2 regions of the Rhizobium sp. YAF28 genome follow, and region 2 is predicted to be linked to the other one. Evidence: predicted binding sites of a transcription regulator. Region 2 holds the regulator's gene; the other holds the start of a gene.
The links. Region 2 encodes LexA, which represses DNA repair genes until DNA is damaged. Its sites were predicted from a motif close to TGTTCNNNNTGTGTTCNG; they were not measured.
Positions count from the first base shown of each region.

Region 1: AB4Z13_RS23975 (putative DNA modification/repair radical SAM protein) is a predicted target of LexA. The motif match lies at 3,912-3,929, and genes of this name have one in related genera.

Region 1 covers NZ_JBFRCX010000011.1:40,608-56,536, forward strand. The annotation lists gene AB4Z13_RS23965 (T6SS phospholipase effector Tle1-like catalytic domain-containing protein) at 16-1,206, shown strand; gene AB4Z13_RS23970 (UdgX family uracil-DNA binding protein) at 1,229-2,674, opposite strand; gene AB4Z13_RS23975 (putative DNA modification/repair radical SAM protein) at 2,674-3,906, opposite strand; gene greA (transcription elongation factor GreA) at 4,156-4,632, shown strand; gene AB4Z13_RS23985 (glycosyltransferase family 4 protein) at 4,664-5,713, shown strand; gene AB4Z13_RS23990 (hypothetical protein) at 5,765-6,559, shown strand; gene AB4Z13_RS23995 (Lrp/AsnC family transcriptional regulator) at 6,663-7,130, opposite strand; gene trxB (thioredoxin-disulfide reductase) at 7,361-8,335, shown strand; gene AB4Z13_RS24005 (LysR family transcriptional regulator VtlR) at 8,358-9,254, shown strand; gene AB4Z13_RS24010 (ArsR/SmtB family transcription factor) at 9,812-10,105, shown strand; gene AB4Z13_RS24015 (MFS transporter) at 10,108-11,274, shown strand; gene AB4Z13_RS24020 (alkene reductase) at 11,299-12,423, shown strand; gene AB4Z13_RS24025 (aminoglycoside phosphotransferase family protein) at 12,497-13,294, shown strand; gene AB4Z13_RS24030 (NAD-dependent epimerase/dehydratase family protein) at 13,291-14,316, opposite strand; gene AB4Z13_RS24035 (LysR family transcriptional regulator) at 14,406-15,314, shown strand; gene AB4Z13_RS24040 (DUF2188 domain-containing protein) at 15,349-15,630, opposite strand; gene AB4Z13_RS24045 (calcium:proton antiporter) at 15,870-15,929, shown strand, end outside.
Region 2 covers NZ_JBFRCX010000006.1:124,612-140,540, forward strand. The annotation lists partial or broken gene AB4Z13_RS15150 (methyl-accepting chemotaxis protein) at 1-308, shown strand, start outside; gene kdsA (3-deoxy-8-phosphooctulonate synthase) at 322-1,170, opposite strand; gene AB4Z13_RS15160 (VOC family protein) at 1,167-2,054, opposite strand; gene lexA (transcriptional repressor LexA) at 2,250-2,975, shown strand; gene AB4Z13_RS15170 (ComEC/Rec2 family competence protein) at 2,956-5,331, opposite strand; gene gltA (citrate synthase) at 5,673-6,962, shown strand; gene lpxB (lipid-A-disaccharide synthase) at 6,994-8,163, opposite strand; gene AB4Z13_RS15185 (LpxI family protein) at 8,160-9,041, opposite strand; gene lpxA (acyl-ACP--UDP-N-acetylglucosamine O-acyltransferase) at 9,045-9,863, opposite strand; gene fabZ (3-hydroxyacyl-ACP dehydratase FabZ) at 9,860-10,327, opposite strand; gene lpxD (UDP-3-O-(3-hydroxymyristoyl)glucosamine N-acyltransferase) at 10,320-11,381, opposite strand; gene bamA (outer membrane protein assembly factor BamA) at 11,432-13,771, opposite strand; gene rseP (RIP metalloprotease RseP) at 13,973-15,106, opposite strand; gene AB4Z13_RS15215 (phosphatidate cytidylyltransferase) at 15,136-15,929, opposite strand, start outside.

The DNA of each region.
Region 1 (15,929 bases), on a different contig from region 2:
TATCGGGGAAGCAGCATGTCGAAGAATATCGTCATCCTGTTCGACGGCACGTCGAACGAGATAACTGCAGATCGCACCAATATTTTACGTCTGTTCGGAACGCTGAAGCGCTCCGACGAACAGATCGTCTATTACGACCCCGGCGTCGGCACGCTGGGTGCGGCAGACGCCTGGTCGCCCTTCTACCGCAAGTCTATCGAGGTCTGGGGCCTTACCACTGGTTGGGGTCTCGATGAAAACGTCAAAGGCGCCTACCGCTTCCTCGTCGAAAATTACGATGCCGGCACGCCCGACGATCACGGCGGCCATCCCGACAGGGATCGCATCTATATTTTCGGCTTCAGCCGCGGCGCCTATACGGCCCGCGTTCTCGCAGGTTTCATCCATGCTTTTGGGCTGTGTAGCAGATATCACCTGAACCTGCTCGATTACGCTTACAGAACCTATAAGGGCATTCCCGAACAGGAGCAGCGCGCCGATGGCGGGGATCCCTCATCGGCCTTCAAGAGCATGCGGCTCTACGAGCGCATGCTGCGCAACGACCGCCCGCCGATCAAGCTGCTCGGTCTCTTTGATACGGTTGCCTCTGTCATCGAAAAGGGCAAAGGGCGCATTCAGTTCAAGACCCACCCCTTCACCCGCAAGAATCCGAGCGTCGAATATGTGCGCCATGCCATGGCGATCGACGAACGCAGAACCATGTTTCAACCGGAATTGTGGGCGCCGGATCAGGATTACCGCGGCAATCCCTTCAAGCCCGCGATCGCAAAACAGGACTTTAAGGAGGTCTGGTTTGCAGGCGTCCACGGCGATATCGGCGGCGGTTACCCGGAGGCCGAGAGCGCACAGATCAAGATACCGCTCGACTGGATGATCCGCGAAACGGGGCCCTCAGGCTTGCTCTACGTTTCGCGCACGATCAACAATATCGTCCTTGGCAAAAGCGACAAATACTATGTCGAGCTCAATGCGGCAGCGCCGCTGCACAACTCAATGAGCGTAGGGTGGAAGCTGCTCGAATATATCCCGCGGCGCGTGCCGGAAAACTCCTGGCGCAGGCGCGGCGACAGAAGGGGCATTTATCTGCCCCGCGAAGACAGGCGTTTCATCCCCGACGGCGCAAACCTGCATGAATCCGTGAGGGTGCGCATGGTGACCGGATATAATCCGCCGAACCTGCCGAAAGATCCGGTCTTCGTCCCCTGACGCATTGAATCGAATTCTACGCTCAGGCAGCCAGGCCCTTGATCAGATTCATATCTTGCCGGAAGCGGGTCAGCTCTTGTGCCCTCCTCCCCTCGTCCGGAATTCGCAGCAGATAGGAGGGATGCACCGTGACAAAGAGCAATCGCCCCTCCTCCATCGCGATCGGGCGTCCGCGCAGATCCTCCAGCTTCTGCTTCTCGCCGGTCAGCGAATAGAGCGCCGTCGCGCCCATCGCCACGATCAATTTCGGCTTTACGAGATCGAGTTCCAGCTTCAGCCACCAGCGGCAATGCTGCACCTCGCCGAGATTGGGCTTCTGGTGGATACGCCGCTTGCCGCGCGGCTCGTATTTGAAATGCTTGACGGCATTGGTGACATAGAGCCTCGACCGATCGATGCCGGCCTGCGCGATCGCTTCGTCGAAAACCTTACCCGCCGGCCCGACAAAGGGTCGACCTGCGAGATCCTCCTGATCGCCTGGTTGCTCGCCGACGAACATGATCTCGGCATCATCTGGCCCTTCGCCGAAGACGGTCTGCGTCGCCTTCGCATGCAGCGGGCATTGGCTGCAGACGGCGGCCTCCTCGCGCAATGCCTCCAGCGTTCCCGCAGGGGCCATCTGCGGGGCCGGCATGCGGGCTGCCGCCTCCTGGATCTTATTGTGATAGGGAAGCGGCATGGTCGCCTCGCGCTCGGCCATGGCGAGCACTTTTGCTTCGGCCTCGGCGATCAGGCCAGGGATGAGATCGGCTTCCGGCAGGTTCTTCCAGTATTTCTTCGGCATCTCTGCCTGCATGGCCTTCACCTTCAGCCGCGCCGGATTGAAGATGCTGGCATAATAGATGCGCCAGAGATCATCGGTCGCGTCACTGATGTCAGGTTTCTCGCAGGCCACATTGCTTGTCGTCAGCCGCTCGCCGTCCCAGGCGGCCGAACCCTTCGGCGTCGCGATCAGCCAGTCCATGTCGGTGAAGCGGCGTTGGAAGAAGGGCGCCTTGCGCGCGACGATATAATGATCCGGCTCGAACCAGGCTATGAATTTTCGCCGCCCGCCGGCAGGTGCCGCCACCTCCTTGAAGCGCACGAAGGCCGTCATCTTGTGGGCGTCGCGATGCACGCTCTTCTGCATCAGCAGAGCACGCGAAACCTCTTCATCGGACGCCAGATCCAGCAGGTTCCGGTTTTCCTGCAATCGCCAGAGCAGGCTATAGAGCAGCGAAAAACGCCTGGCATCGCTATGGCAGATCACGGCCTCGGCTAACGCCATGAAAGCCGGCGAAACGCTCATCGGCTTGGCGTCGGCAGGAGGAGCAGGCGGCAAGGCGTCACGCTGGAAGGCAAAGCCCGGTTCGCTGCTCTTTTCATGCCAGTCGATCTCTTCTGGCAGAATCCCAGCTGCGGCGAAGGCGCGAGCGGCCTTGCGCCATTCCTCGAAATTGCCCCTACCCTCCAGAACCACCCGGCGCATCATAGCAGCGACAACTGTTCGGGTTTTGGCTCGAACATCGCGCGCAAGTCCGGCCGGTCGACAAGACGATGCGGCGTCCAGCCCTCGACAGTGATGAAGGCCTGCACCTTGCGGATCGACACGCCGAGCCGCGGCAAGTCTTCAAGCCGCAGACGGCGTTGCCGCCGCTCAGTCAGGATCGCCTTTACCGTCTTGGTGCCGAGGCCCGGCACACGCAGCAGCTTCTCGCGATCGGCGCGGTTGACATCGACGGGGAAGTCCTCGCGATGGCCGAGTGCCCAGGCGAGCTTGGGATCGAGATTGAGATCCAGCATGCCGCCCTGCTGTGTCGAGGTGATTTCGTCGATGCCGAAACCATAGAAACGATAGAGCCAGTCCGCCTGATAGAGCCGGTGCTCGCGCATCAGCGGCGGCTTGATGAGCGGCAGGTTCTTCGAACTGTCGGGGATCGGGCTGAAGGCGGAATAATAGACTCGTTTGAGACCATAGCTGCTATAGAGCTGGCCGCTGGTCGACAGGATCGTCGCATCATTGGCGCCGTCGGCGCCGACAATCATCTGTGTACTCTGGCCGGCCGGTACGAAGCGCTTGCGCCTCTTGGTCTGCAGCGTCGGCTCTTCCGCAGCCTCGATCTTCAGCCTGAGATCGCCCATCGACCGGCGGATACTGGCCGGCTTCTTCTCCGGCGCAAAACGGTTGATGCCGCTATCGGTTGGCAGTTCGATATTGAGCGACAGGCGATCGGCATAGAGCCCCGCCTCCTCGATCAGATGCGCGGAGGCCTCCGGAATGGATTTCAGATGGATGTAGCCGCGAAATTGATGCGTGACCCGCAACTCCCGCACGATGCGCACCATTTCCTCCATCGTGTGGTCGGACGAGCGGATGATGCCGGAGGAGAGAAACAATCCCTCGATATAGTTGCGCCGGTAGAATTCCAGTGTCAGCCAGACCACTTCTTCCGGTGTGAAGCGGGCGCGCTCGACATTGCTGGACGAGCGGTTGATGCAATAGGCACAATCATAGATGCAGAAATTGGTGAGCAGGATCTTCAGAAGCGAGATGCATCGCCCATCCGGCGCATAGGCATGGCAAATGCCCGAGCCTTCGGTGGAGCCGAGCCCTCCAGAGGCAGCCGAATCCCGTTTGACTGTGCCGCTGGAGGCGCAGGAAGCATCATATTTGGCGGCATCGGAGAGGATCGCCAACCGTTCTTTAAGCGATTTCTTCATCCTGATGTTCACTAAATGTTCACGGTGGCAAAATCAAGACGAAGAAATGAGCCTCCACCCAACTTCCCTTCAAAAGCAGGCACTTCTGCGGGAAGCGGAAAGCTTCGGTAAGAATTTTATGGAAATCGCGCGTGCCGATCTGCTATAAGCAACGAACTAAGATTGTAGCACGGTTCCGAAGTTCCCTTCGGGACCTGTTTTCTTTTGTGTCTGCGAGAACTGCAGACGCGGGGAGAGAAGGACGAAAAAATGGTTGATAAGGTACCGATGACACAGGGTGGTTTCGTCAAGCTGCAGGAAGAACTGCGCTGGCGCCAGCAGGAGGAGCGCCCGCGAATCATCGAGGCAATCGCGGAAGCGCGCGCCCATGGCGACCTTTCCGAAAATGCCGAGTACCATGCCGCCAAGGAAGCGCAGAGCCACAATGAGGGCCGCGTCGCCGAGCTCGAAGACCTGACGGCGCGCGCCGAAGTCATCGATCTCTCCAAGATGTCGGGCGACAAGATCAAGTTCGGCGCCAAGGTGAAGCTCGTCGACGAGGACACCGAAGAGGAAAAGACCTACCAGATCGTCGGCGATCAGGAAGCCGATGTGAAGCAGGGCCGTATCTCGATCTCCTCCCCGATCGCCCGCGCACTGATCGGCAAGGAAGTCGGCGATTCCATCGAAGTCAACGCGCCGGGTGGTTCGAAGGCCTACGAAATCCTCTCCGTCTCCTGGGGCTGATCGCCCGCGCCTCCCTCTTCAAGAGCAGCCAGTGCCGGATATCAGTGACGTCGAGATCATCGCGCCCAACCTGAAACGCCGGCTCTCCGGCGTCACGTCGACGATCGTCCAGCTCATCCCCTGCCAGATCCGGCTAGGGATCAGGATCGCAGCCCTCGGCCCCGGCCTTCCGCCGGAACTTCCGCGCCTGAAATGGCCGCAGCTTGCTGGCCTCCGGCGTCCGCCCGCGGGACGGCGTCACCGGGTCTGGCACGCACGCCGCAACAATGAGATGGCGGCGGGCATCCTCATGCGTCACGTGCTGCGCATGCCGCTGAAGCTCGTCTTCACCTCGGCCGCCCAACGCCGACATAGCTCCTACACCCGCTGGCTGATCCGCCAGATGGATGCTGTCATCGCCACCAGCAGCCGTTCCGGCTCGTTCCTCAAGGTACCATACACGGTCATCCAGCACGGCGTCGATCTCACGCTCTTCCATCCCCCCGAAGGGTCTGTCGACACGATCGCTGCCACAGGCCTGCCCGGCCGCTACCTCATTGGCTGCTTCGGTCGCGTCCGCCATCAGAAAGGCACCGATCTTTTCGTCCAGGCGATGATCGCGCTGCTGCCGCAGTATCCGGACTGGACGGCCGTGATTTCCGGTCGCGTCACCCCGGAGCACATTGCATTCGCCGACAAGCTGAAGGCCGATATCGCCGCAGCCGGCCTGACCGACCGCATCGTCTTCATTGGCGAAGTGCCAGATATCAAGGTCTGGTATCGCCGCCTGACGCTCTATGTCGCGCCCTCCCGCAATGAAGGCTTCGGCCTGACACCGCTGGAGGCCATGGCTTCGAAAACAGCGGTCGTGGCCTCTGACGCCGGCGCCTACGCTGAAATGATCGTGCCCGGCGAGAACGGCATCATCGTGCCGCCAGGTGACGGCGAGGCACTGGCGGCGGCGATCGCCACCTATCTTGCTGATCCCACCCTCGCCATTGCGCAGGGCGAAACGGCGCTGGCGCACGTGCGAGAAAATTTCGCGCTGGAAAAGGAAGCGACGGCGATCAATCGGATTTACCAGCAACTTCTCGGCGCGTAAGCCGTTCGTCAGACCATGGCAACGACATATCAGGGAGGTAGGGACACGTAGATGTCGACCGCAAACGACAACGAAAACCTGGTCAACGTGCTCTGTATGAAGTGGGGGACGCTCTACGGCGCCGAATATGTCAACAATCTCTACCGCGGTGTCAAACGACACCTGAAGCGCCCGCATCGCTTTGTCTGCTTCACCGACAATACCGCCGGCCTCGACGAGGGTATAGAAACCTTCCCCCTGCCTGAGCTCGGCCTGCCGGCCGGCTCCAAGGATCGCCGCTGGCAGAAGCTTGCGCTCTTCCGCCGCGAGCTTGCCGATCTCAAGGGCATCGGCCTCTTCCTCGACCTCGATCTCGTCATCGTCGATGATCTGGAACCGCTCTTCCAGCATCCGGGAAAGTTCCTCATCATCCGTGATGACGATCTCTTCCGCGCCAAGCCGCTGCGCATAGTCAATCCCACCCGCGACAGGTTCCTGGGCTCGGTCGGCAATAGTTCGGTCTTCCGCTACGAAATCGGCGCCCACGCTTATATTCTGGATACCTATATCGCCGATCCGGTGGCGGCCATGTCCAAATACGAGATCTCCCAGCAGTTCCAGAGTGCGCAGCTCGCAGCGCATGGACATCTGCAATACTGGCCGCGCGAATGGTGCGTGAGCTTCAAGAATGCCTGTGTGCCCAGCCACATCAACAGTTTCTGGCGCGATCCCGAGCTGCCACCGGAGGCCAAGATCGTCGTCTTTGCCGGCAGTCCGAAAATGAGTGAAGTTTTTGAAGGCGGCGGCCAGAAATGGTATCGCCGCATCGGCAATACCGATTGGCTGAGCAAGGCCTGGCGCGGCTAAAGCATGTCGCGCAAAAGTGTGTAGCGGTTTTGCGGCAACGACATGCAAAAACAAGAGCCTAAAGCGTGGCAAGCGGATCTGGAAGATCGCGACACGCTTTAGATTACAGTTCGACGAGCCCGAGCTTCTTCACCTGGCGGATCGTCAGCATGGTGCGAACGGTATCGACATGCTCGTTGGCCGTCAGCACCTCGATGACGAAATCCTGGAAGCGTGTGAGGTTTTGGGCCACGCAATGCAGCAGGAAATCGCTGTCGCCGGAAACCATCCAGGCCTGGCGCACCAGCGGCCATTCGGTGGTGGCAGCGGCAAAGGCCTTCAGATTGGCTTCGGACTGATGTTTGAGGCCGACCATGCAGAAGGCGACGAGATCGAGCCCGAGCTTCGGGCTGTTCAGCATCGCGTGATAGCCTTCGATGACACCCGCCTCTTCGAGCTTGCGCACCCGGCGCAGGCAGGGCGGCGCTGAAATTCCCACCCGGTCGGCAAGTTCCACATTGGTCATGCGGCCGTCGGCCTGCAGTTCCCGCAATATCTTTATGTCGATAACGTCAAGTTCAGCGCGAACCACGCTTAGGCCTTTCTTTAATTCCCCGCGGGCAGCTTCTATATAAAGCGACGGAATACGCAAGAAAGTTTCAGTCAGATGACGGAATCTTGCACAGCGCCTGCATTTGCCTTGTTGGTAATGCAAGGCTGCCCTTGAATAAAAGCATTGGTCGTTCATAAATGGCGCAGGGATCGCGAAACGGCCTTATTCGCCTCTTAGCCGCCGCATCCTGCAAGTCGAAAGGAAATTCCATGTCTGCCCGCCATACCAAGGTGCTCATTATCGGTTCCGGACCTGCCGGCTATACGGCAGCGGTCTATGCCGCGCGCGCCATGCTGAAGCCGGTTTTGATCGCCGGTCTGGAACAGGGCGGCCAGCTCATGATCACCACCGATGTCGAGAACTATCCGGGCTTTGCCGATCCTATCCAGGGGCCCTGGCTGATGGACCAGATGCTGCAGCAGGCGCAGCATGTCGGCGCCGAGATCGTCAACGACCTCGTGACCGAAGTCGACCTCAACCAGCGTCCCTTCGTCGCCCGCACCGATAGCGGCCAAGTCTGGACTGCCGATACGCTTGTTATTGCGACCGGCGCCAAGGCCAAGTGGCTCGGCATCGAAAGCGAGCAGCATTTCCAGGGCTTTGGCGTGTCTGCCTGCGCCACCTGCGATGGCTTTTTCTACCGCAACAAGGATGTGATCGTGGTCGGCGGCGGCAACAGCGCCGTCGAAGAAGCGCTCTATCTGTCGAACATCGCGAAGTCGGTCACCGTCGTGCACCGCCGCGACAGCTTCCGTGCAGAAAAAATCCTGCAGGAACGTCTCTTCTCCAAGGAGAACGTCAAGATTCTCTGGAATACCGAAGTCGCCGAGATCACGGGCACGCCGGCAAAGCCCCCAATGCCGCCGTCCGTTTCCGGTGCTCGCCTGCGCGACACCCGCACCGGCGCCATCACCGATGTCGTCGTTGACGGCGTCTTCGTGGCGATCGGTCACGCGCCGGCAACCGAACTTTTCAAGGGCAAGCTGAAGCTGAAGGACAGTGGCTATCTCTGGACCGCACCGGATTCGACTGCGACCAGCCTGGAGGGAGTCTATGCCGCAGGCGACGTGACGGACGATACGTTCCGCCAGGCGGTCACCGCCGCAGGCATGGGATGCATGGCCGCCCTCGAGGCAGAACGTTATCTGACGGGCCACATGCCCGTTGCCGTAGCAGCGGAGTAACAGTGGCATGAGGGGTGGGGGAATGCCATTGGACTGGGACAAGCTGCGTATTTTCCACGCAGCTGCCGAAGCCGGATCGTTTACGCATGCGGCTGACAAGCTGCATCTGTCCCAGTCGGCCATAAGCCGTCAGGTCAGCGCGCTCGAGCAGGATGTGGGCACCAAGCTCTTCCACCGCCACGCACGCGGCCTGATCCTGACCGAACAGGGCGAACTGCTTTACCGCACCGCCCATGATGTGCTGCTGAAGCTCGAAACCGTGAAGATGCAACTGACCGAGACGACGGAAACGCCGTCCGGCAAGCTGCGCGTCACCACGACAGTCGGCCTCGGCCAGGGATGGCTGACCGACAAGATCCAGGAATTCCTGCAGCTCTATCCCGATGTGCAGATCCAGCTCATCCTCGACAACGAGGAAGTGGATGTGAACATGCGCCATGCCGATTGCGCTATCCGCCTTCGCCAGCCGCAGCAGTCGGACCTCATCCAGCGTAAGCTCTTCACCGTGCATATGCACGTCTATGCGGCCCCCTCCTACATCAACCGCCACGGCGAGCCGCAGACGATCGAGGATCTCGACAATCACCGCATCATCACTTTCGGGGAGCCTGCGCCGAACTACCTGCTCGACGTCAACTGGCTGGAAATCGCCGGTCGCTCGTCGGACAACAAGCGCATTCCGCATCTGCAGATCAACAGCCAGACCTCGATCAAGCGGGCCTGCCTGCTCGGCATCGGCATCGCCTGCCTGCCGGATTATATCGTCGGTCGCGACCCCGGTCTGATCCAGCTGGCAATCAATGCCGACGTCCCCTCCTTCGATACCTATTTCTGCTATCCGGACGAGATCAAGAACGCCGCCAAGCTGAAAGCCTTCCGCGATTTCATCGTCAGCAAGGCCCGCAACTGGAACTTCTGATTTCCATTTTTATGGAACGAATTTCAAATCATGCAACCCACGCATGACTGACATGCACAAAAAAGGGTTGTTGTTTGCTCATTAAAGCACCATATCGCACATAGCTGATGCACACGGTGGCTTTTCCTCCCAGTTCCACCGCATTAGCTGTTCCCCTCTGGAGGTTTTTGACCTTCACACTTATAAGGGCCCTGGTTTTCCGGTGGCCCTCTTTTTTTGCCCGAATTTTTGTCGGTAGATACCGCAATGCGGAAAAATTTGTGCAGTGCATAGCAGACATGCACAAAAATGTATTGAAAGCTGCACAAAGAACCACCATATCGCTCATAGCTGATGCATTTGGTGGCTTCTCTCCCAGTGCCACCGCGTTGGCTGTTCCCCTCTGGAGGTTTTTGACCTTCACACTTAAAAGGGCCCTGGTTTTCCGGTGGCCCTCTTTTTTTGCTTAAAACTTAAGCAAGCCGGAAAAACCGTCAGCTCACGCCTCCGTGATTTGCATATCGAAAATCACCGATCCATATATCGGGAAAATCCGATTTATACTTCGATGAACGACGATGGACAAAGACGAGATTCTCAAGGCATTGGCCAACCCTGCCCGGATGGACATCCTCAACTGGTTGAAGAATCCGGAAGAGCACTTCCCGACGCAGGAACACCCGTTTGAAATGGGCGTCTGCGCCAGCCAGTTCGAACGCTGCGGCCTTTCCCAATCCACAGTTTCCGCCCATCTCGGCACGCTTCACCGCGCCGGCCTCGTCACCAGCAAGCGCGTCGGCCAGTGGATCTTCTACAAGCGTAACGAAGAAACGATCGCTGCCTTCCTCCAGCAGCTAACGCAGGATCTTTAATCATGCCCCTTGCCCTGCTCGTTCTTGCCTTGAGCTCATTTGCGATAGGCACCACCGAATTCGTCATCATGGGCCTTCTGCCCGAAGTCGCAGCCGACCTCTCTGTCACGATCCCTGAGGCCGGCTGGCTGGTTACGGGTTATGCGCTGGCCGTCGCGCTCGGTGCCCCCATCATGGCGGTCTCGACCGCCAAGCTGAAGCGCCGCTCGGCACTCATCATGCTGATGGCCTTCTTCATTGCCGGCAACCTGCTCTGCGCCATCGCTCCGAATTATTGGGTGCTGATGGTGGCACGCATCGTCACCGCCCTCTGCCACGGCGCCTTCTTCGGCATCGGCTCGGTCGTCGCCGCCAATCTCGTCAGCGAAGACCGCAAGGCACGCGCCGTCGCCTTGATGTTTACCGGCCTGACGCTCGCAAACGTGCTCGGCGTGCCGCTCGGCACCGCCATCGGCCAGGCCTTCGGCTGGCGCTCCACCTTCTGGGTCGTTACCGCCATCGGCATCGTCACCATTGCCGGCCTGATCGCCATCCTGCCCAGGGATAAGCAGGAAGAGCAGAGCAGCATTCTGCGTGAGATCGCCGCCTTGCGGAAGGGCCGCCTCTGGATGGCGCTCTCGGTTACCGTCTTCTTCTCGGCCTCGATGTTCACGCTCTTCACCTACATCGCTCCGCTGCTGCGCGACGTGACGGGCATCTCGCCGGAAGGCGTCACCTGGACCCTGTTCCTGATCGGCGTCGGCCTGACGGTCGGAAACCTGATCGGCGGCAAGCTCGCCGACTGGCGCCTCGGCACAGCCCTTGCCGCCATCTTCGCGGCGATCGCACTGACTTCAGCGATCTTCTTCTATACGAGCCGCTTCTTCATCCCCGCCGAGATTACCCTCTTCCTGTGGGCCGCCGCCACTTTCGCCGCGGTTCCCGCCCTGCAGGTCGGCGTCGTCGGTTTCGGCAAGGAGGCCCCGAACCTGGTCTCGACTATCAATATCGGCGCCTTCAACACCGGCAATGCCCTTGGCGCCTGGGTCGGCGGCATGGTCATCGATGCCGGCCTCGATCTCAATCGCGTTCCCCTCGCCGCAGCCGCCATGGCCCTGATCGGCCTTGCCGCCACTGTTCTCACCTATCTCTCCGGCCGGGCGCAGACTGCCCCCGCTGCTGCCGAGTGATCCCCCAAGCAGAAAGGACCTTCCATGGCCAAGCTTTTCCAGCCGACTCAGATCGGCGATATCGCGCTCAAGAACCATATCGTCATGGCGCCGCTCACGCGTAACCGTTCTCCGGGCGCAGTCCCGAACGACCTCAACGTCGAATATTATCGCCAGCGCGCCACGGCCGGCCTCATCATCACGGAAGCGACCGCCATCACGCATCAGGGCCAGGGCTATGCCAACGTTCCCGGCCTTTATAGCAAGGAAGCCGTTGATGGCTGGAAGCGCGTGACGGACGCGGTTCATGCCGAAGGCGGCAAGATCATCGTGCAGATGTGGCATGTCGGTCGCATCTCCCACACGACGCTGCAGCCGAACGGCGGCAAGCCGGTGTCCTCGACCAACCGTATCGCCAAGGCAAAGACCTATCTGGTCAACGCTGACGGTAGCGGCGCCTTTGCCGATACGTCCGAGCCCCGCGCGCTCGAAGCCTCCGAAATTCCGGGCATCATCGAGGATTATCGCAAGGCTGCCCGCGCTGCGATCGATGCCGGCTTCGACGGTGTCGAAATCCACGGCGCCAACGGCTATCTGCTCGACCAGTTCATGCGCGACGGCGTCAACGACCGCACCGACGAATATGGCGGCTCGATCGAAAACCGCACGCGGTTCACCTTCCAGGTGGTCGAGGCCGTAACCAAGGAAATCGGCGCTCGCCGTACCGCAATCCGCATTTCGCCGGTCACGCCGTCGGGTGAGTCCTACGATTCCAATCCGCAGGCGCTCTTCACGCATGTCGTTGAAGGTCTCGCCAAGTACGACCTTACCTATATCCATGTCGTAGAAGGCCAGACCGGCGGCGACCGCGATTATCGCCAGGGCGACAACCCGTCTTTCAATTACAAGGCGCTGCGCGCCGCCTATGAGAAGGCTGGTGGCAAGGCTGCCTGGATGGTCAACAATGGCTATATCAGAGATATGGCGATCGAAGCCGTCGAAAACGGCACGGCCGATCTCGTCGCCTTCGGCAAGCCTTTCATCTCCAATCCCGATCTCGTCGAACGGCTGGAAAAGAACCTGCCACTCAACCCGCCGGACCAGTCTACCTTCTACGGCGGCAGCGCAAAGGGCTATGTCGATTATCCGGCCCTGGAAAAGGTCGCCTGATCGTCTTGGACAAACAGAAATCCCGCCATCCGGCGGGGTTTCCATTTCAGGCCATTGCCGCTAGCTTGCGCCGATGTTCTCTCCCTATCTCGAACGCTGGTCGCTGACTGCTGACGGCGAACCCATCATCACCCATTCAAGCCACCTCCTGCCGGTCATCTGGCAAAACAAGCCGGCCATGCTGAAAGTCGCGACCCACAGCAGCGAACGCGAAGGCGCGCTGTTGATGAAGTGGTGGGACGGCGATGGCGCTGCCCGTGTCTATGCCCAGGAAGATGATGCAGTTCTGCTGGAGCGCGCGACGGATAAACGCTCGCTGCTGAACATGGCAATGAATGGCGAGGACGACGAGGCAAGCCGCATCATGGTGCGCACGGCGGCAAAGCTGCACGCGCCCCGCCCTACTCCTCTCCATGACTCCACACCGCTAAAGCGCTGGTTCCGCGATCTGGAGCCGGCCGCCCTCACCCATGGCGCCACCTTTGCCGACTGCTGGAAAACGGCGAGCGCTTTGCTGGCCGAGCCACAGCAGTTCAGCATTCTTCACGGCGACATTCACCACCGCAATATCCTCGACTTCGGCGAACGGGGCTGGCTGGCGATCGATCCCAAGCGTCTCTGGGGCGAACGCGGCTTCGACTTTGCCAATATTTTCGCCAATGAAGACCTGCCGACGATAACGGACCCCGCTCGTCTGAAGCGTCAGCTTGCGATCGTCTCCAAGGAGGCCAATATCGAGCCGACCCGCCTGCTGAAATGGATAGCCGCCTATTCCGGTCTTTCCGCCGCCTGGTTCCTCGAAGATGATGACCACGTGTCGGCAGAAAAGCCTCTGACTGTCGCCCGCATCGCGCTCGCCGAACTGGCTTAACCCGCCTTCCCGACATGAGAGAGAGGTGCCGCGGTCGTTGCTCCATGCGGCTCTGGTAGGGAGCCCTGTGCAATGAGCGAGGCCCACACTGCCTCGTCTATCGGCGTGTGCGGCTCGGTTCCGAGTTCGGCGACCAGCTTGTCGTTCCTCATGCGCAGCGTCACCTTCCAGAGGTAGCGCATCTCCTTCAGTTCATGCATGACCGTCATGAAGGGAGCGAGCAACGGCACGATGAACCAGGGGAAACGACCGATCTTGGCCGCACCGCCGGCAACACGCCGGACCGCCTCCGCCATTTGCCGGCCATCGCCATCCCAGAAGCCGTTCATGTGATAGCAGGCGAAAGCCGGAAGGCGCTCGGCACGCTCGACGAGCTGCACCATCGTCTCGGCTACATCGGGCAGATAGGCCCATTGGTGACCGATGCCCGGCCTAGCCGGATTCTTGATCGTACCAACAGGTTTGCCCGGCGTGGCAAAAGCAGCGGAGAACCAGCTATTGCTGGTAGCGCCCGGCCCGAAGAAGTCGCCGGCGCGGACGATGATGACGCCAGTGCCGGTCTCGGAAGCAGCCTTCAGGCGCTTCTCCATCTCGACGCGGATCTTGCCCTTCTTCGTCACCGGGTGCTGCGGACTATCCTCCGTCACAACAGGAAACGCATCCGGCCCGAAATTGTAGACGGTGCCTGGCAGCACGATGCGGGCGCCGACGGCACGAGCTGCGGCAATCGTATTATCCAGCATCGGCAGAACCAGCTTCTCCCAGTCGCGATAACCGGGCGGATTGACCGCATGCACGATCAGGCTTGCGCCTTCGGCAGCCTTGCGCACGTCCGCCAGATTCATCGCGTCCCCCTGTATCCAGTCGAAACCCTGCCCGCTCGCGGATGCTTTCGCGGCGTTGCGGTTGAGCGCTCTGACCTTCCAGCCGCGTGACTGCAGCTTGCGGGCGACCGCACTGCCGACGCCGCCGGTGGCGCCGAGAACCAGCGCCAGTTTCTTGTCCTGATATTCGCTGCTCATGATCGTCTCCTTGTTCGATGAGACGACTATGCCTTCAACCCGAGATAAACAAAATTGACGAAATAAGTTCCGCTGCTATACATAATTATATGGGCACCGAACCAAGCTGGGATTTCTATCGCTCCTTCCTCACCGTGCTGCGCCAGGGGTCGCTCTCGGCCGCCGCCCGTGAGCTCGGCCTGACGCAGCCGACAATCGGCCGCCATATCGCCGCGCTCGAGGAGGCTGTCGGTGCAGAGCTTTTTATCCGCTCTTCGAATGGCCTGCTGCCGACCGATGTGGCGCTCGACCTCCAGCCCTATGCCGAAACATTGGCAACGACGGCCGCCGCCTTCCTGCGCACAGCATCCAGCAAGCGCGACAAAGTGGAAGGCACCGTGCGCATCAGCGCCAGCGAGGTCATCGGCGTCGAAGTGCTGCCGCCGATCATCGCCGATCTGCAGGAAGCCTATCCGGGCTTGCAGGTGGAGCTTTCGGCATCGGATGCGCTGGAAGATCTCATGAACCGGGAGGCGGATATTGCTGTGCGCATGGCCGAACCGCAGCAGGATGCACTTCTGGTGCGGCGCATCGGCGATATCCCGCTCGGTTTTCACGCGCATCGCCGCTATTTGGAACGCCACGGCACACCGCAAACCCTCGCCGAGCTTGCCGGTCATCGCATCATCGGCTTCGACAGGCAGACAGCCTATATCCGCATGATGCGAAAGCTCTACCCGGCCGTGGATGAACTCACCGCCACCTTCCGAACCAGCAATCATCTGGCGCACTACACGGCCATTCGCGCCGGTGTGGGAATCGGCATCTGTCAGACCGGGCTGGGCCGTCCCAATTCCGATCTCGTTCACATTCTGGCAGATGAATTCGAAATCCAGCTCGGCACATGGGTCGCCATGCACGAAAGCCTCAAGACCTCGCCCCGCTGCCGTGTCGCCTTCGACGCGCTGGTCAAGGGTCTGCTGAATTATATCAAGTCATGCAGGGAAACGCGCGCCTGACGACGCGCTGAAGGATTTCAGAAAATCAACCGGATCAGGGCTCCGGGGAAACCTCGGGCGAACGGCCTTTGGTAAAGCCGTCCACGACCTCGGTCTCGGGACGATCGCCACCTTCGGCATATTCTTCGTGCCACTTGCCCTGCGCATCCTGCCAGCTGATCTCGGCGGAATCGCCGCCAACCTGCTGCTCGGCCGCAACGATACGGGCTGCTTCGAGCGCTTCGGAGTGGCTCGGAAATGCCTCGGAATAGACGTCTCCAAGCTTGTAGGCCCAGCCGCCGTCATGCGGTACGACTTCGTAGACCACCTTGACCATGCATGTGTCTCCTCTTCTTCTCGTTGCGCATCCGTAGGCTCCCGGATCATGTCCGGTTCAGCGCGGGCCGCTTGAGAAGATTTCCAGGACGCCGCGATCTGGGTTCCGGCTGCCGTATGAAAAGCAGTATTTCATTAATCGTCACAGACTGCAAATTTCATCAGTGGGGAGTCTGCTTGCATAGAAAAATCACCGGCTTAGATTCCCCGAGGGAATCAAAATCGGCGCTGGTGGTAGAAATGGCATTGCATCTTAAGGAAGAAAAATTCCTGATCGTGGCGGTCATTGTCGCGGTCATC
Region 2 (15,929 bases):
GGCAGGTCTCCGCGGGCGTGGCACTTGTCAACCGCACCGGCGAGGCACTCGGCGATATCGACCGCCAGGTGCTGCAGGTGACGGCGCTGACCGAAGCGATCGTGCGCTCGTCTTCAGAACAGTCGGTCGCGCTCGTCGAGGTCAACGCTGCCGTCAACCGTATGGATCAGGTGACACAGCAGAATGCGGCGATGGCCGAGGAGACAAACGCCGCCTGCCAGGAGCTCGGCAACGAGGCGTCCCATCTCGGGCGCATGCTCTCCCGCTTCGCACTGGAGGAAAGGCGCCCGTCCCGCGCGGCAGCCTGATGCTGCCTGCCGTTCAGGCGGCCTTGGCGATCGCGTCGAAGGCGAGAAGCTTCTCGAGAAGCCGCGGCATGTCCTTGAGATAGACCATGTTCGGCCCGTCGCAGGGCGCGTTATCCGGATCCTGATGGGTTTCGATAAAGATGCCGGCAACGCCGACGGCAACGGCTGCACGCGCCAGCGTTTCCACGAACTGCCGCTCTCCGCCGGAGGTTTCCCCCTGCCCGCCAGGCTGCTGGACTGAATGCGTGGCGTCGAAAATAACGGGGGCGCCGGTTGCTGCCATGATCGGCAGGGAACGCATGTCGGAGACCAGCGTATTGTAACCAAAGGAAGCGCCGCGCTCGCACAGCAAGATGTTCGGATTGCCGCTCTGGTTCAGCTTGCCGAGCACGTTCTTCATATCCCAAGGCGCCAGGAACTGGCCCTTCTTGACGTTGATAACGCGGCCGGTCTTTGCCGCAGCCACCAGGAGATCCGTCTGACGAGACAGGAAGGCCGGTATCTGCAGGATGTCGACGACCTTGCCCACTTCGGCGCATTGTTCTTCAGTGTGGATGTCGGTCAGAACCGGAATGCCGAGTTCCTTCTTGAGATCGGCAAAAACCTCCAGGCCCTTTTCAAGGCCGACGCCGCGTTTGCTCGACAAGGAAGAGCGGTTCGCCTTGTCGAAAGACGTCTTATAGACGAGCCCGATACCGAGCTTGGCGCACAGTTCCTTCAACGTGCCGGCAACCATGAACGCATGGTCGCGGCTTTCCATTTCGCAAGCGCCGGCAATCAGCGACAGGCGCCCGGCATTGGAGAAAGTGACCTTGCCGGCGCCTTCGCCGACCGTCACCACGGAGTTGGTAGTAGAGCTCATGATGTTTCCTCGAAAGCGAAGAGCACGCCCTGGCCGGGCGCGGGCTTCACCAGAATACGGTTGCCCTTGCGTGTGTAGGTCACCCCGTTAGCAGCCAAATGCGCTTCTGTCACGGCCAGATCGCCAACCGCAAAGAGGATTGCCCGGCCGCCCAGGCCGCGATCGATATCCGGCGTCGCCAGATCGAAATAGGCCTCCAGCCCCTGCGGGGTCATCAGGCTGATCTTTGCGTTTCCGGTAAGCACCTCCAGCCCGAAACTCGTATCGCCAGCAGAAGCGGCTTTTGCCGCCGAGCGAACGAAGTCGCCGAAGGCTGTCGGCTCGGGGGCTGCGAGAGCGATCTCGGCAATGCCTGTCACGCCATTGGCGTGGGTCTCCAGCACGTTGCGGTCGGCAGGAAGCGGGTTGATGCGCTCGACAGCGAAGAGAAAGAAATCCGGTGCCCGGAGGTCGGCAGCGAAGGCGAGCCGGAAGCCGGCAATGCTCTCAGTGCCATCCGGCATTTTCACAGGGCGTTCGAACTGCAGCACAGAACCGGCACTGATGCTGCCCTCCACGAATCGAGCATGTTCGTGCTTTGCATCCGCGGTGGCGAAGGCGATGGCGGACAGTCCCTCGCTGCCGCAGCGGAAGCGGAAAGCCTGATCGCGAGCCGTGAAGACATTGCCCTCACGTGCCGTCACCTCGCTCTCCTCGACGCTCGCGACACCGAGCGGCTCGATATAGGTTTTGTCGGCAAAGAAAACACAGGCATTCTCCGTGCCGAAGGGATGGCGGGCATCGGGCGCGACGGTAAAGCCCAGCTTGCCCAGCCTTTCGCGGGCAAGGTCGATATCGGTAACCGGCAAAACGAGATGATCGATCGGAAGCGTGTCTTGGCTCATCGGTTCTTCTCCCAGCAGTGACAAGGAGATGTGCTTCAGCAGGTCTCGTGAAACAAGGCCAGACAGGCCTAAGGGCGATAAAAATCAAATTCTCGACAGATTGAACAGAAGTTTTACGAAAATTTAGCTACTTGCGGAACACATATGGAACATATAGTGTCCGTTCTGGATTTGTTTCAAGACTGGGGAGACGCCATGCTCACGCGCAAACAACAGGAACTCCTTCTTTTCATTCATGAAAGGATGAAGGAGTCAGGCGTTCCACCGTCTTTCGACGAGATGAAGGACGCACTGGATCTGGCCTCGAAATCCGGTATTCACCGGCTGATCACGGCGCTCGAAGAACGCGGCTTCATTCGCCGGCTTCCGAACCGGGCGCGCGCGCTCGAAGTCATCAAACTGCCGGAAGCCTACAGCCCGAGCCTGCAGCCTCGGCGCGGCTTTTCACCGAGCGTCATCGAGGGCAGCCTCGGCAAGCCCCAGCCCGTGGCGCCTCCTGCCTCGGCGAAGCCAGCACCCGCTGCCGATAACGGCAATGCGGTCTCCGTTCCCGTCATGGGCCGCATCGCCGCCGGTGTTCCGATCTCGGCAATCCAGAACAATACGCATGACATCACCGTTCCCGCCGATATGCTTGGCTCCGGTGAACATTATGCGCTGGAAGTTCGCGGCGACTCGATGATCGAAGCCGGCATCTTCGATGGCGACACGGTCATCATCCGCAATGGCAGCACAGCCAATCCGGGTGATATCGTCGTCGCGCTCGTCGATGACGAGGAAGCAACGCTCAAGCGTTTCCGCCGCAAGGGCGCATCGATTGCGCTCGAGGCAGCAAACCCTGCTTACGAGACCCGCATCTTTCCGCCGGATCGCGTCAAGGTCCAGGGCAAGCTCGTCGGCCTCATTCGCCGCTATCACTGACCGGTGACAGATTGGCGTCTGCGAATGTGTTACTGCGCCAATCATAGGCGCGGTGGCGCATCCAGGGTCGCCCCAATGTGTCGAATGCGGTTGCGACCTCAATTCCCTTATCGGTGAATCGAAGTTCGACAGAACCTGTCTTGCGCAGCGTCTCGCCGGTAAAGAGCAGCGCGCCGGAACGACAGCGGTCGAAGCGCAATCGGACAGGGGTCACCACAATATCAGCCGTATCGCAGGCTGGTCCGAGATAGGCAGCATTGTCGATGACGGTCAGTTTCTTTCCATTGACGAGCAAAGTGGTGCACCAGGCGCCCTTCAGGCAGGAGAAGCGTGACGGCGGGCTAATGGCGACTGCCTGTCTCATTGCCTCTCTGGCTTCATTCTGTTGGTCGGGTGACAGTTGCAGTCTTTGACCATCAGGCGCAGTGGGCGCCTTGGCAGCTTGAAGCATAACTGGCTTCTGATGCTCTTCGACGGCAAGGGCCCTCTGCCATTGTTCGAAGATGAAGGCGGGCGGCTTTTCACGGTTCGAAGCCATCGCCTCTCCATCGACTATAGCGACCAGGCTGCCATCTTCGGAGATAGCGATATCGGGCATCGCCTCCGATGGAAGAAGGACAACAGCGAGCGTCGAGACCGCGACAATTGCCGTTCCCATGTGCCGCAGCCGGGTTCTGAGCAGGGTCAGCAGCAGAAATCCGAAAACGGCGGTCGGGAAATACCAGCCGGGCAAGCGGCCTACATCTATGTTGCCGCCCCACCCCGCTACTGCCTTTGCGATGGTGATCACCAGATCAAGCCCGAAGCCTGCCACCGGCCATAGCCAGCCGTCCAGACCAAACGGCATCAGCAGCATTGCCAGCATCCCGGCCGGCATGACGATGAAGGTGATGACCGGCATGGCCGCGAGATTTGCCGGCAGGCCATAGGCAGTCAGCCGGTGGAAATGCTCGATCGAAAACAGCGCCGTCGAGAAACCACCGATCAGCGACGTCAGGAAAACGCCACCGAAGAAGCCACCAACCATGAAGAAGGGCTTCATGATCGGCAGCTTGGCAAAGGCATTCTCCCGCATCGGCCGCCCCTTCCAGAGGTCGTAGCCGGCGACCAGTGCAAGCGTTGCGGCAAAGGACATCTGGAAACTCGGCCCTAGCCCCTCCGATGGCGAGACCGCGAGGATCACGAGAGTGGATAGCGCCACGTTTCTGAGACTGATCGACGGCCGGTCGAAGAAGACCGCAACCAGCATAATCGCCATCATGATGAAGGCGCGTTCGGCGGAGACGGCAAAACCCGAGATCAGATAGTAGGCCGTCACCGCAGCAAGCGCACCGGCCGCCGCGATCTTCTTGGTTGGCCACGCCTGGGCAATGCCGGGAAAAAGACTGAGAATGACGCGCAGCCCGACAAAGAAGATGCCAGCGGAAAGCGCCATGTTGAGGCCGGAGATCGCGATGATATGCGCAAGGCCGGACTGCCGCAGCGCCTCCGTCGTTTCATCCGAGATCGCCCGTCTCTCGTCCGTGACGAGGGAGGCGGCAAAAGCCCCGGTGTCGCCGGGTAGTGTGGAGCGAATCCGATCGCCGATGCCGCTTCTCAGGCGGTAGAGCGACTCCAGAATTGCCTCACCGACCGAGTTCGATCGCTCCGGCTGTTCCGCAACCCTCTTGGGTACTCCATAGAAGAAGCCGTTGGCACCGATGCCGTCAAAATAGGCGCTGAAGGCAAAATCATTGAGGTGGGAGAGCGCCGGCCCCGCCGGAGGCGTGAGACGTGCCCTGCCCTCGATGACGTCGCCGAGTTCGAACGGCTGGGCGGCTCCGCGGACCAGCACGGAGATGCGTTCGGGCGGACGCTTGATCTCAGGAGCATCCGTACCGGTGACGTCAAGAATATAACGCCAGCGCCCTTGGCCATCGCCTTCTCGGCGTTCGATCCGGCCGGTCACCGTTGTCGTTACGGCTGAATCGAGGATCAGGGTCTTTGCCCGCCATGTTTCGATCTGCGCGGAGAGCATTCCACCGGCAAAAAGAAGTAGAGCAAGCAGCGTCGCCTGCAGTTTCGTCCGGGCATAACCGCAGAGCGCAACGGCAATAAGGAGAACAAGCAGGCAGAGACCGAGCGACACGGCCGGAAAGTCCGAGGCCGCCAGAAACCAGGTCGCGGCACCTGCACCAAGGAAGACCGGAGAGAAGAGGATGAGGCGACCGTGGCCGGCCTCTTCGGTGGCCATACGCATCGACGACCCGACGTATCGTTTCGCAACAGTCACCAATCGCCATCGAAATGGGATCGCAACCTGGGTCCGAGCCGATTGCGTCACAATGGCGCGCGGGGCAATGCCAGCAAAATCCATCTTTTCATCAATGGATTGCTCTTGTCGTTCTCTTGTCTCTATCCCCGCCATGATCGCCTGGACCCGCCCCCGGATACCGGCAGAATGCAACCTGAAATCAAAACGAGCAAACAATAATCGATTGAAATAAGAGGAAAATTCGCGGGAGCAAAAAATCCAGTCAAATCATGGTGTTCTGATATGCATTTAGCTCATCGCTGCACTGCCTAAAAGATGATGCCGCGATGCACAAAATGGCATCACGGTAACTTGGCATTAGCTTCGCGATCATATAGCTATCGCTTAGGACGCTTAACCCTTATGGCGCTTTTGCGGCGCCACCGCCACCCCGGAGGATCAGCATGACGGATCAAAGCGCTACAATCAAAATCGGTGACAAATCAGTCGATCTCGCCGTGCGAAAAGGCACGGTTGGACCCGACGTCATCGACATCGGTGCCCTCTACAAGAACACGGCTTCCTTCACCTACGATCCCGGGTTTACGTCGACTGCATCCTGTGAATCGAAGATCACCTATATCGACGGCGACGAAGGCGTTCTGCTGCATCGCGGCTACCCGATCGAGCAGCTTGCCGAGCATGGCGACTTCCTGGAAGCCTGCTACCTGCTGCTCTACGGCGAATTGCCGACCGCCGCCCAGAAGAAGGACTTCGACTATCGCGTCACGCACCACACCATGGTGCATGAACAGATGAGCCGCTTCTTCACCGGCTTCCGTCGCGACGCCCATCCGATGGCCGTCATGTGCGGCTGCGTCGGCGCGCTTTCGGCCTTCTATCACGACTCCACCGATATCACCGATCCGCACCAGCGCATGGTCGCCAGCCTGCGCATGATCGCCAAGATGCCGACGCTCGCAGCGATGGCCTATAAGTACCATATCGGCCAGCCCTTCGTTTACCCGAAGAATGATCTGGATTACGCGTCCAACTTCCTGCGCATGTGCTTTGCCGTTCCCTGCGAGGAATATGTCGTCAATCCGGTGCTCGCACGCGCCATGGACCGTATCTTCATCCTCCATGCCGATCACGAGCAGAATGCCTCGACCTCGACGGTCCGTCTCGCAGGCTCCTCGGGTGCGAACCCGTTCGCCTGCATCGCCGCCGGCATCGCCTGCCTCTGGGGGCCCGCTCACGGCGGCGCCAACGAAGCAGCCCTCAACATGCTGACGGAAATCGGCACTGTCGATCGCATTCCGGAATATATCGCCCGCGCCAAAGACAAGAACGATCCGTTCCGCCTGATGGGCTTTGGTCACCGCGTCTACAAGAACTACGATCCGCGCGCCAAGATCATGCAGAAGACCACGCATGAAGTTCTCGGCGAACTCGGCATCAAGGACGATCCGCTTCTCGAAGTCGCGATGGAGCTGGAGCGCATCGCTCTGACCGACTCATACTTCATAGAGAAGAAGCTCTACCCGAACATCGACTTCTACTCCGGCATCACGCTGAAGGCCCTGGGCTTCCCCACGACCATGTTCACCGTGCTCTTCGCTCTGGCTCGTACCGTCGGCTGGATCGCACAGTGGAACGAAATGATCGAGGATCCGGAACAGCGCATCGGCCGTCCGCGCCAGCTCTATATCGGCGAACCTAAGCGCGACTACGTACCGGTTTCCAAGCGCTGAGCGCTGACTTCGAAGCAAAAAGAAAACCCGGTCAGGAATGGCCGGGTTTTTTGTTGGTTAGAACATCGAGCAATATCTGTGCTGCATGCTCTCCAGGCGGCTTTTCTGTCTGCATGCGCTGCCAGATGAGCTCGTAGCCTTCCTTCATCGCCTTGAGCTGGTAGGTGTCGGCTGACAGCCTCTCCATCCAGCGCGCGAGGCTTGCGCCGCGAACGATATCGTTCAGATATTCCGGCACGACCGCGTAGTCGGCGATCAGATTGGGCAGTGCGCCGCTCCAGGTCTTGATGTCTGACGTCAGCATGCGCATGATCCAGTCGACCTTGTAAGCGGAAACGACGGGTACATCAGCCAGCGCCAGTTCCAGGATCACCGTGCCGGACGCTGCCATGGCCGCATCGGCTTCGGCGAAGGCCTTCCATTTCGCTTTGGCACCCACAACGATTTCCGGCTTTATCTTCCATCCCGCCGTCATTTCGCGCACAAACGCTTCCTTGTGCGGCACAGTCGGCAGCATGAAGCGTATCGGTCCATTGCGGGCGACGAACTCATTGGCGGCGGCTTCGAAATAAGGCAGAAGCTTCTTGATCTCGGAGGAGCGCGAGCCGGGAAGAAGCAGGATCGCACCGTTGCCGGGCTGCCGGCCAGCGCGCAGGCGCCGGGTCTCCAGGAGCGCTGCGTCCGCAACCAGACGGTGACCCACATAGGTTGTCGCCGGCCCGTTGAGACGCTGCATCACCGCCGGCTCGAAAGGAAGTACGGCCAGCACATGGTCAACATAGGCGAGCATGCGCTGGGCGCGATATTCCTTCCAGGCCCAGACACTGGGACAGACATAGTTGACGACTGGGAGGTCCGGCAGCGCCTTGCGCACGCGCTTGGCGACGCGATGGGTGAAGTCCGGGCTGTCGATGATGAGCAGGATATCGGGTTTCGCCGCGATGATCGCCGCTACCGTCTGCCGGATGAGAGACCAGAGCTTCGGCAGCTTCGCCAGCACCTGGGTGATGCCCATGATGGAAAGCTCGGAGAAATCGAAGAGCGATTTCAATCCCTGGCTCTGCAACCCCTCACCGCCGACGCCGACGAGTTCGATCGGCCCGGAATGGATCCTCTTTAGCGCGGCAATGAGATCGGCACCTAAGAGATCGCCAGAGACTTCGCCGGCTATGACGGCAATCTTCAGCGGTCTGTCGCTCATTGAAGCCCCCATCCCGGCAAGCCCTTGTCGATACCGCAGACAAAAAGACCGTTTTCGTCTGCCACTTTAATGAGTGCGTCGCGATCAAGCACCAGCGCCCGGCCGGCTTCGATGGCCACTCCTGCAAGCCCGGCGGCTTTGGCGTTGAGCACGGTGGACACACCAATCGCCGGCAGGTCGGCGCGAATATCCTGCTGCGGCTTACTGAGCTTGACCAGCACACCGCGCCGGCGCGGCGATATGCGGCCTGCTGCTCTGAGGTTCGCCACGCGGTCAAGCATGCCGTCCGTGCCCTCAACGCCCTCAACAGCGACGACGCGTCCGCCGATCGATACAGCGCCCTGCCCGATATCCAGACTGCCAAGCACATCCGCCGCCTTGCCTGCGCGCTCTATGTCACGACGATCCTCTTCATTGGGCGAAACAGCGCCCAGCGGACCTGCGGTTGCCAGCAGATCCGGTGCAATCTCATGGGCGCCGACAACACGCAGACCTCGCCCTTCTATCAGCTTGATGACCATCTTCAGAACGGTGTCGTCGCCCCCGGAAAGCAGCGTACGGATGGCGGCGGGTACCTTGGTCAGAATACGCAGCGTCGGCCGCACCTCGCGCCATTCCGGTCGCCGACGGACGCTGCCCGACATGACGACACGGCTCACTCCATACCGCTTGAAAAGCCGATCGAGCGAAGCGAAATCACCGATACCGATCGTGGCGTGGTCGAAACCGTCCCAACGACGGTCGCCCTCATCCTTCAGTATAACGATAACTGGATTTTCGCCGGCCGAACGTGCAGCTTCGGCGACATAGGACGGCAGAAGGCCGCCACCAGCAATGATCGCCAGCCGGCCTTCAGCGGTGTCGCCGTCGGAAGCCACAGATCAGCCCTTCTGTCCCCGGCTCGGCGAAGACAGCGCGCGATCGCTTTCGGCCGCGATGAAATCGAGGATCTCGATCACCTGCTCGCAATCGGCATATTCGTCGCGAATTTGGGCGGCATTCTCGCGGATCGAACCGGCACCCTCGAAGATCGACTTGTAGGCACGTCGAACGGTGTGAATGACAGCACGATCAACGCCGGCGCGCGTCATGCCGACGACGTTGAGACCGCTCAGAATGCCGGGATTGCCGTTCAGCATACCATAGGGAATCACATCGTAGCTGACGGCCGAGAGGCCGCCGACAAAGGCATATTTGCCGACCCGGGTGAACTGGTGCACTGCGGCGCCGCCGCTGATGATCGCGTGATCGCCAACGAAAACATGGCCAGCCAGCATGACATTGTTCGACATGATGACATGGTTGCCGACCCGGCAATCATGGGCGACATGCGAGTAGGCCAGGAAAAGGCTGTTGTCGCCAATCACCGTCGAACCGCCATGTTCGACGGTGCCGGTGTTCATCGTAACGCCCTCGCGAATCGTGCAGTTGCGGCCGATGATCAGCGACGTATCGACGGCGCTGTGACGGGCGCTTTGAGAGTCGCCACCGATGACTGCCGAAGGAAATATACGCGTACCGGCGCCGACGGTCGTCATGCCGAGAACAACCACATGGCTGATCAGTTCGACATTATCGTGAAGCGTGACCTTGGGGCCAACATGGCAAAATGGGCCGACCACCACGCCTTCGCCGATCGTGGCGCCATCCTCGACCACGGCCATCGGATGGATTCTGGCGCTTTCGGCGATCATACTCATGCGTTGTCCTTACGTACGATCATCGCGCCGATATCGGCCTCGGCGACGAGTGCACCGTCGACCTTTGCGTCGCAATGGAATTTCCAGATATTGCCGCGCTGCTTGATTTTCTGCACGTGATATTCAACGCGGTCGCCCGGCACGACCGGCTTGCGGAAGCGGGCATTGTCGATCGTCATGAAGTAGACGAGGTTGCCGGTCTGGCCTTCCTTCTTGGCGCAGATCGCGCCTGCCGTCTGTGCCATGCCTTCGACGAGCAATACACCCGGCATGATCGGTGCTTCCGGGAAGTGGCCGGTAAAATGCGGCTCGTTGACCGTTACATTCTTGATGCCCACGGCGGCATTGTCGCCATCGATATTGACGATCTTGTCGACCATCAAGAACGGATAGCGGTGCGGCAGCAGCTTCATGATTTCCATGATGTCTGCCGAAGAAAGCGTGGCGGCTGTTGCTTCAGTCATTCTTGCCTCCCTTTTTTCCGCGAGCCCCTGATTTTGTCATGAGCTGTGCAACATATTTCAGATAGTCATTTAGAGGACGTGCAGGTATTCCGCCATAGCGGCCGCCCGCGGCAAGATCGGTCATGACACCACTTTTTGCAGCGATCTGCGCGCCATCGCCAATGGTGATATGTCCCTTGAGGCCAACCTGCCCACCGATCTGCACGCCATCGCCGATGATGGTGCTGCCGGCCATGCCGACCTGCGAAACGACGGCGCAATGGCGACCGATACGGACGTTGTGGCCGATCTGCACCTGATTGTCGATCTTGGTTCCCTCGCCGATGACAGTGTCGTCCATGGCACCGCGATCGATCGTGGTGTTGGCGCCGATCTCCACGTTGTCCTGAATGATCACCCGGCCGATCTGCACGATCTTGATCATCCCGCGCGGACCGGGCGCGTAACCGAAGCCATCCTGACCGATACGAGCGCCGTTATGAATGATGACGCCATTGCCGAGGAGTGCACACAGAATGCTCACACCAGTTGCGATGGAGCAATTGCGGCCGATTTTGACATTGGGACCGATGATCGTCTGAGCGCCGATGCGCGTGCCTTCGCCGATCTCCGCGCCAGGGCCGATAATCGCCATCGGCTCGACAATCACGCCCTTCTCAAGCCGGGCGGTCGGATCAATGATAGCGCTCGGCGCGATCTCCGTCTCACCGGATGAAAACGTCACCGGCTTGAGCGCTGCGGGATAGAGAAATCCACCGGCCATCGCGAAGGCAGCATGCGGATTGGAGGAAATCACCACAGGAATATGCGGCGGCACCAGCTGAGCCAGTGCCTTGTCGCAAATCACGGCTGAAGCCTCGCAGGTCAGGAACTCGTCACGGTTACGGCGGGAGAGGATATAACAGATATCTCCCGCCTGCGCCCTGGCTATAGGAGAGACAGAGCGGATAATGACATCGCCATGATCGGAATTGCCAAGCTCTGCCCCAAGAAATTGCGCTAACTCAGCAAGTCTCACGCCTTCATGGGGCAGAAAAAAAGTATTTTGCTCCATCGGCAAAACTCCAGAACGGAATTGAAATTTACAGTTCCGGACTGCCGATATCAGAATTGGTTGTTAATGCCAAACTTGAAGCGCTGAGTCTTGTCGAAGTCTTCCTTCACGACCGGGATCGCGTAGTCGACGCGGAGCGCACCGAAGGGCGACTGCCAGATCAGACCGACACCCACCGAAGCACGCAGCGAGGAACCGTCACCTTCTGCAGTATCCGAACCGAGAAGCTCGACATCGTTGCCGAACAGCGTGCCGGCATCTGCGAAGACCGCGCCGCGCAGGTTGAAGTCACGCGGGAAGCCCGGCATCGGGAATGTCGCTTCGGCAGAAGCGGTAAAGTAAGTCGTACCACCGAGCGGATCGTCCGGGTTGGTGATGCGCGGGCCGATACCCTTGTTCTCGAAGCCGCGAATATCGGAATTGGTCAGCGTGAACTGGTCGAAGACGTTCAGGTGATCACCGAAGCCGACAACATAACCAGCTGAAGCCGAGAGCGAACCGATGATATCGGCATCGTCAGCGAGCAGATGGTAGTAACGGGCCTTACCGTAGATCTTGTAATACTGGGAGTCGCCGCCGAGGCCGGCGATTTCCTGCGTCGCAGTAGCGTAGATACCTTCACGCGGCAAGACGGTATCGTCGAGCGTATTGTAGGTCAGCGTCTGCGATATGGAGGACCGCGTCCACGGGCTCTCGTTGACCAGGTTTTGATAGGTAGCAGACAAATCGGCCAGACTGCTTCCGCTGGAATCGTACTTCATCTGTTTGTAATTATAGCGGAACGTCGTTGCCAGATCTTCAGTGATCGGCGCCGTTACGCGCAGAACACCGCTGGTTTCCTCGTAATCGTAGTTGTCGTTGCTCGACGTCTCGCTGTGATTGACGTCAAAACCGGCGGCAAGGCGATAGCCGAGGAAGTAGGGCTCGGTGAAGTTAAGACCGTAAGCGCGCGAGCCTTCCTGACCACCACCAGCCGAAATGCGGATATACTGGCCGCGGCCGAGGAAGTTCTTTTCTTCGATCGAAGCTTCGAGCAACAGGCCGTCACCGCCGGCCGCATAACCGGCACCGATACCGAACGAACCGGTCGACTGATCCTGCACATCGACAACGATGACGACGCGATCAGGCGAACTGCCCGGCTGGGTCGAAATGTTGACTGAGGAGAAGTAGCCGAGCGCCTCAAGACGGCGCTTCGCGCGGGTGATCATCTGTTGATTGAAGGCGTCGCCTTCGCTGAGATCGAACTCGCGGCGAATAACGTAATCGCGCGTGCGGCTGTTGCCGCGGATTTCGATACGCTCGACATAGGCGCGCTCGCCCTGGTCGACGAGGTATTCGACGCCGATCGTATTGTTGTTCAGGTCGCGGTTGCCGCGCGGCGTGACGCGCGCGAAGGGATAACCGGCCGAAGCAACCTGATCCGAAATCGCCTCGATGGACTTCTGGACTTCCTTGGCGTTGTAGACCTGGCCTTCGCGGGTCCTGACCAGCCCCTGTAGCTGCTGGGCATCAACACCTTCAACGGTCGACTGAACGCTGACCGCGCCGAAATCATAACGCGGGCCTTCTTCGATGTTGAAGGTCAGCGTGTACTTGTTCGTCGCTTCGTCGAAAGCGGCATCGGAAGAAACGATGCGCATGTCGGCATAACCGCGATTGTAATAGAACTGGCGCAGCGCGTCTTCATCAGCGTGCAGCTTGTCTTCGTTGTAGACGTCCTTGCGGGTCAGGAACGAGAGAAAGTTCGAACGCTTGGTCTGGATGACTGCGGCGAGACGTCCGGCACTGTAGGCCTGGTTGCCAACGAAATTGATGGCGTCGATCTTGGTGCGGTCGCCTTCATTGATGACGAAAGCGAGGTTGACACGGCCTTCGCCGAGCGGAACAACCTGCGTGGTCACTTCGACTTCGCTGCGGCCGGTAGCGGCATAGGCTTCCTTGATCGCCGCGATATCGGACTGGATCTGCGCATCGCTATAAGGACCAGCGGCATGCGTCTTGACGACAGCTGCCAGCTTGTCGTCCTTGACCTTGCGGTTGCCGTTGAAGACGACCTGGTTGACGAGCTGCGCTTCCTGAACATTGACGACGAGGGTGCTGCCGGAAACCGAAATCTTGACGTCGGAGAAGTAACCGGTGCCGTAAAGCTGCTTTACGGAGTCGTCGATATCGGTGTTGGAGAAGCTCTTGCCGGGAGTAATGGTGATGTTCGACCGGACGGCCTCAGCACCGACGCGGCTTGCACCGTGTACATCGATCCGCTGAATGACGGCAGCTTCCGCAGCCGTAGCCGAAACGAAAGTCAAAGCACCTGCGCCAGAAGCAACAACACTAGCAGACAGCGCAATCGCCGATACTGCGTTCAAAAACCTTGAACCAGCCTTCATTTCACCCATTACCTTTTTTCCCTCGTCTCCGGCCCCAGGGGACCCCCCGATTCCGGCCACGTGTGTCGTTTTACCCGCTTTTGACATACAAGCAAGGGAGCTCGTTAATTTCTGTTTACTTCATTTCGAAGCGTGACCCATTCGCCACTACAGCTTTGAAACATCGTAAATAAACAGTAATTTTCCCTATCTTTTTACGCGCTAGCCGATGAGCGCGCTAATGTCATTCCAGGTGGCAAAAACCATTAATGTAAGCACCATGGCCAAGCCAATGCGAAACGCAATTTCCTGAGCCGAAGAACCCAGCGGCCTTCCCCTAACCGCTTCCACCGCATAGAACATCAGGTGGCCGCCATCAAGTACCGGAACCGGCATCAAATTCAGCAATCCAATCGAAACTGACAAAACCGCAGCAAGCTGCAGCAACGCGCCTATTCCAAGCGTAGCCATCTGGCCCGAAGCTTGCGCCACGCGGATCGGCCCACCCAATTGGTCGGCTTTCATCGATCCATTGAGCAAATTGCCGATATATTTGAAGGTGCCGGTCACGATGTGCCACGTCTGCGTCACACCTTCATTCAGCGCCTGAAGCGGCGTATAGGTCTGCAGACGGAAGTGGCCAACCTCTTCGTTCGTGACGATCCCGATCAGGCCAACCTCGATCTTGTTGCCGAACTGGTCGGTGATATCGGTGCGCTGCGGCACCATCGGCAGGTCCATCTTCTCGCCGTTGCGCTCGATGGTCACGACGATGTTCTGGTTCGGACGGATGCTGACATAACGCCGCACGTCGTCGAAGGTCTGAACCTTGGTGCCATCGATTGAGACGAGCAGGTCGCCCGGCAGGACGCCGGCTGCCGCAGCAGCGCTATCCGCCTTCACTTCGGCGACGACGGGATCGGACACTGTACGGCCGTAGACCGCGAAAAGGACCGTGAAGATGGCAATAGCAAGGATGAAATTGGCGATCGGGCCGGCTGCAACGGTTGCGGCGCGCTTCCAAAGCTTTGCACCGGCGAAGGAACGTTCGCGCTCCTCATCCGTCATCGCGGCGAGCCTGTCCGTATCCGGCTTGCTGGACGCATCCTCATCGCCGAAGAAGCGAACATAGCCGCCGAGCGGGATCGCCGATATCTTCCAGCGCGTTCCGTGGCGATCGGTGAAACCGACAATCTCCGGGCCAAAGCCGACGGAGAAGGCGAGGATACGGATGCCGCTCCAGCGCCCGACGAGATAGTGGCCCATCTCATGCACGAAGACGAGCAGCGACAGGACGATGACGAAGGGGACGATATAGCCCGTCAAAAAACCGAATATGCCGGTCACCGCTTCCATGACTTCCTTCTTCTATCTGGCCGTAATGATCAAAGGCCGAACAATGCCGCACCGAGCGACGGCGTTCCGCCGCCCTTTATCAGCGAAAAAAGGCCAGCAAGCAAGAACGCTGAAAAACAGGCAAAAATCAGTCCATCGACACGATCCATGACGCCGCCATGCCCCGGAATGAGACGGCTGGAGTCCTTCACGCCGAATTTTCGCTTGATGAAGCTTTCGAAAAGATCGCCTGACTGGCTGAAGACGGACAGGACGAGCGCGATCACCGCGGCACGATCCAGGGCTTCCGGAATCAAAAAATGGACAATGACGGCTCCGGCGATGACGGCTGAAATGGCGCCACCGACTGCGCCCGACCAGGTCTTGCCGGGCGATATGCGCGGAGCAAGCTTTGGACCGCCAAGCGCGCGCCCAACGAAATAGGCGAGAATATCGGTCGCCCAGACCACGGCGAAGATGAAGAGCATCGCGTAGAGGCCAAGCGTTTCATCGCCGCGGATCGCCGCAAGCGCCAATCCGGTGCCGCCGGCATATAAAAGCCCCGGAGCGAACCAGCGGCTGGCACGATGCAGGAAGATCATGGCAATGCCGACCGCAGTCAGGGCAATCAGCATTCCGAACGCATATTCGAACGCACCCGCCAGAACGAGCAGGGCAACCAGCACCTCGCCCACCCAGCCGAGCACGTTGGTCACCGGGTCGCGCACGATCCCTGTGATCGTCGACCATTCGTAATAGATCAGAAGCGCGATCGCCGCCGCCACGGCGCGGAAGATAAAGCCGCCATACCACGTGGCGGCAAGAACGATGATTGCGAGAATCA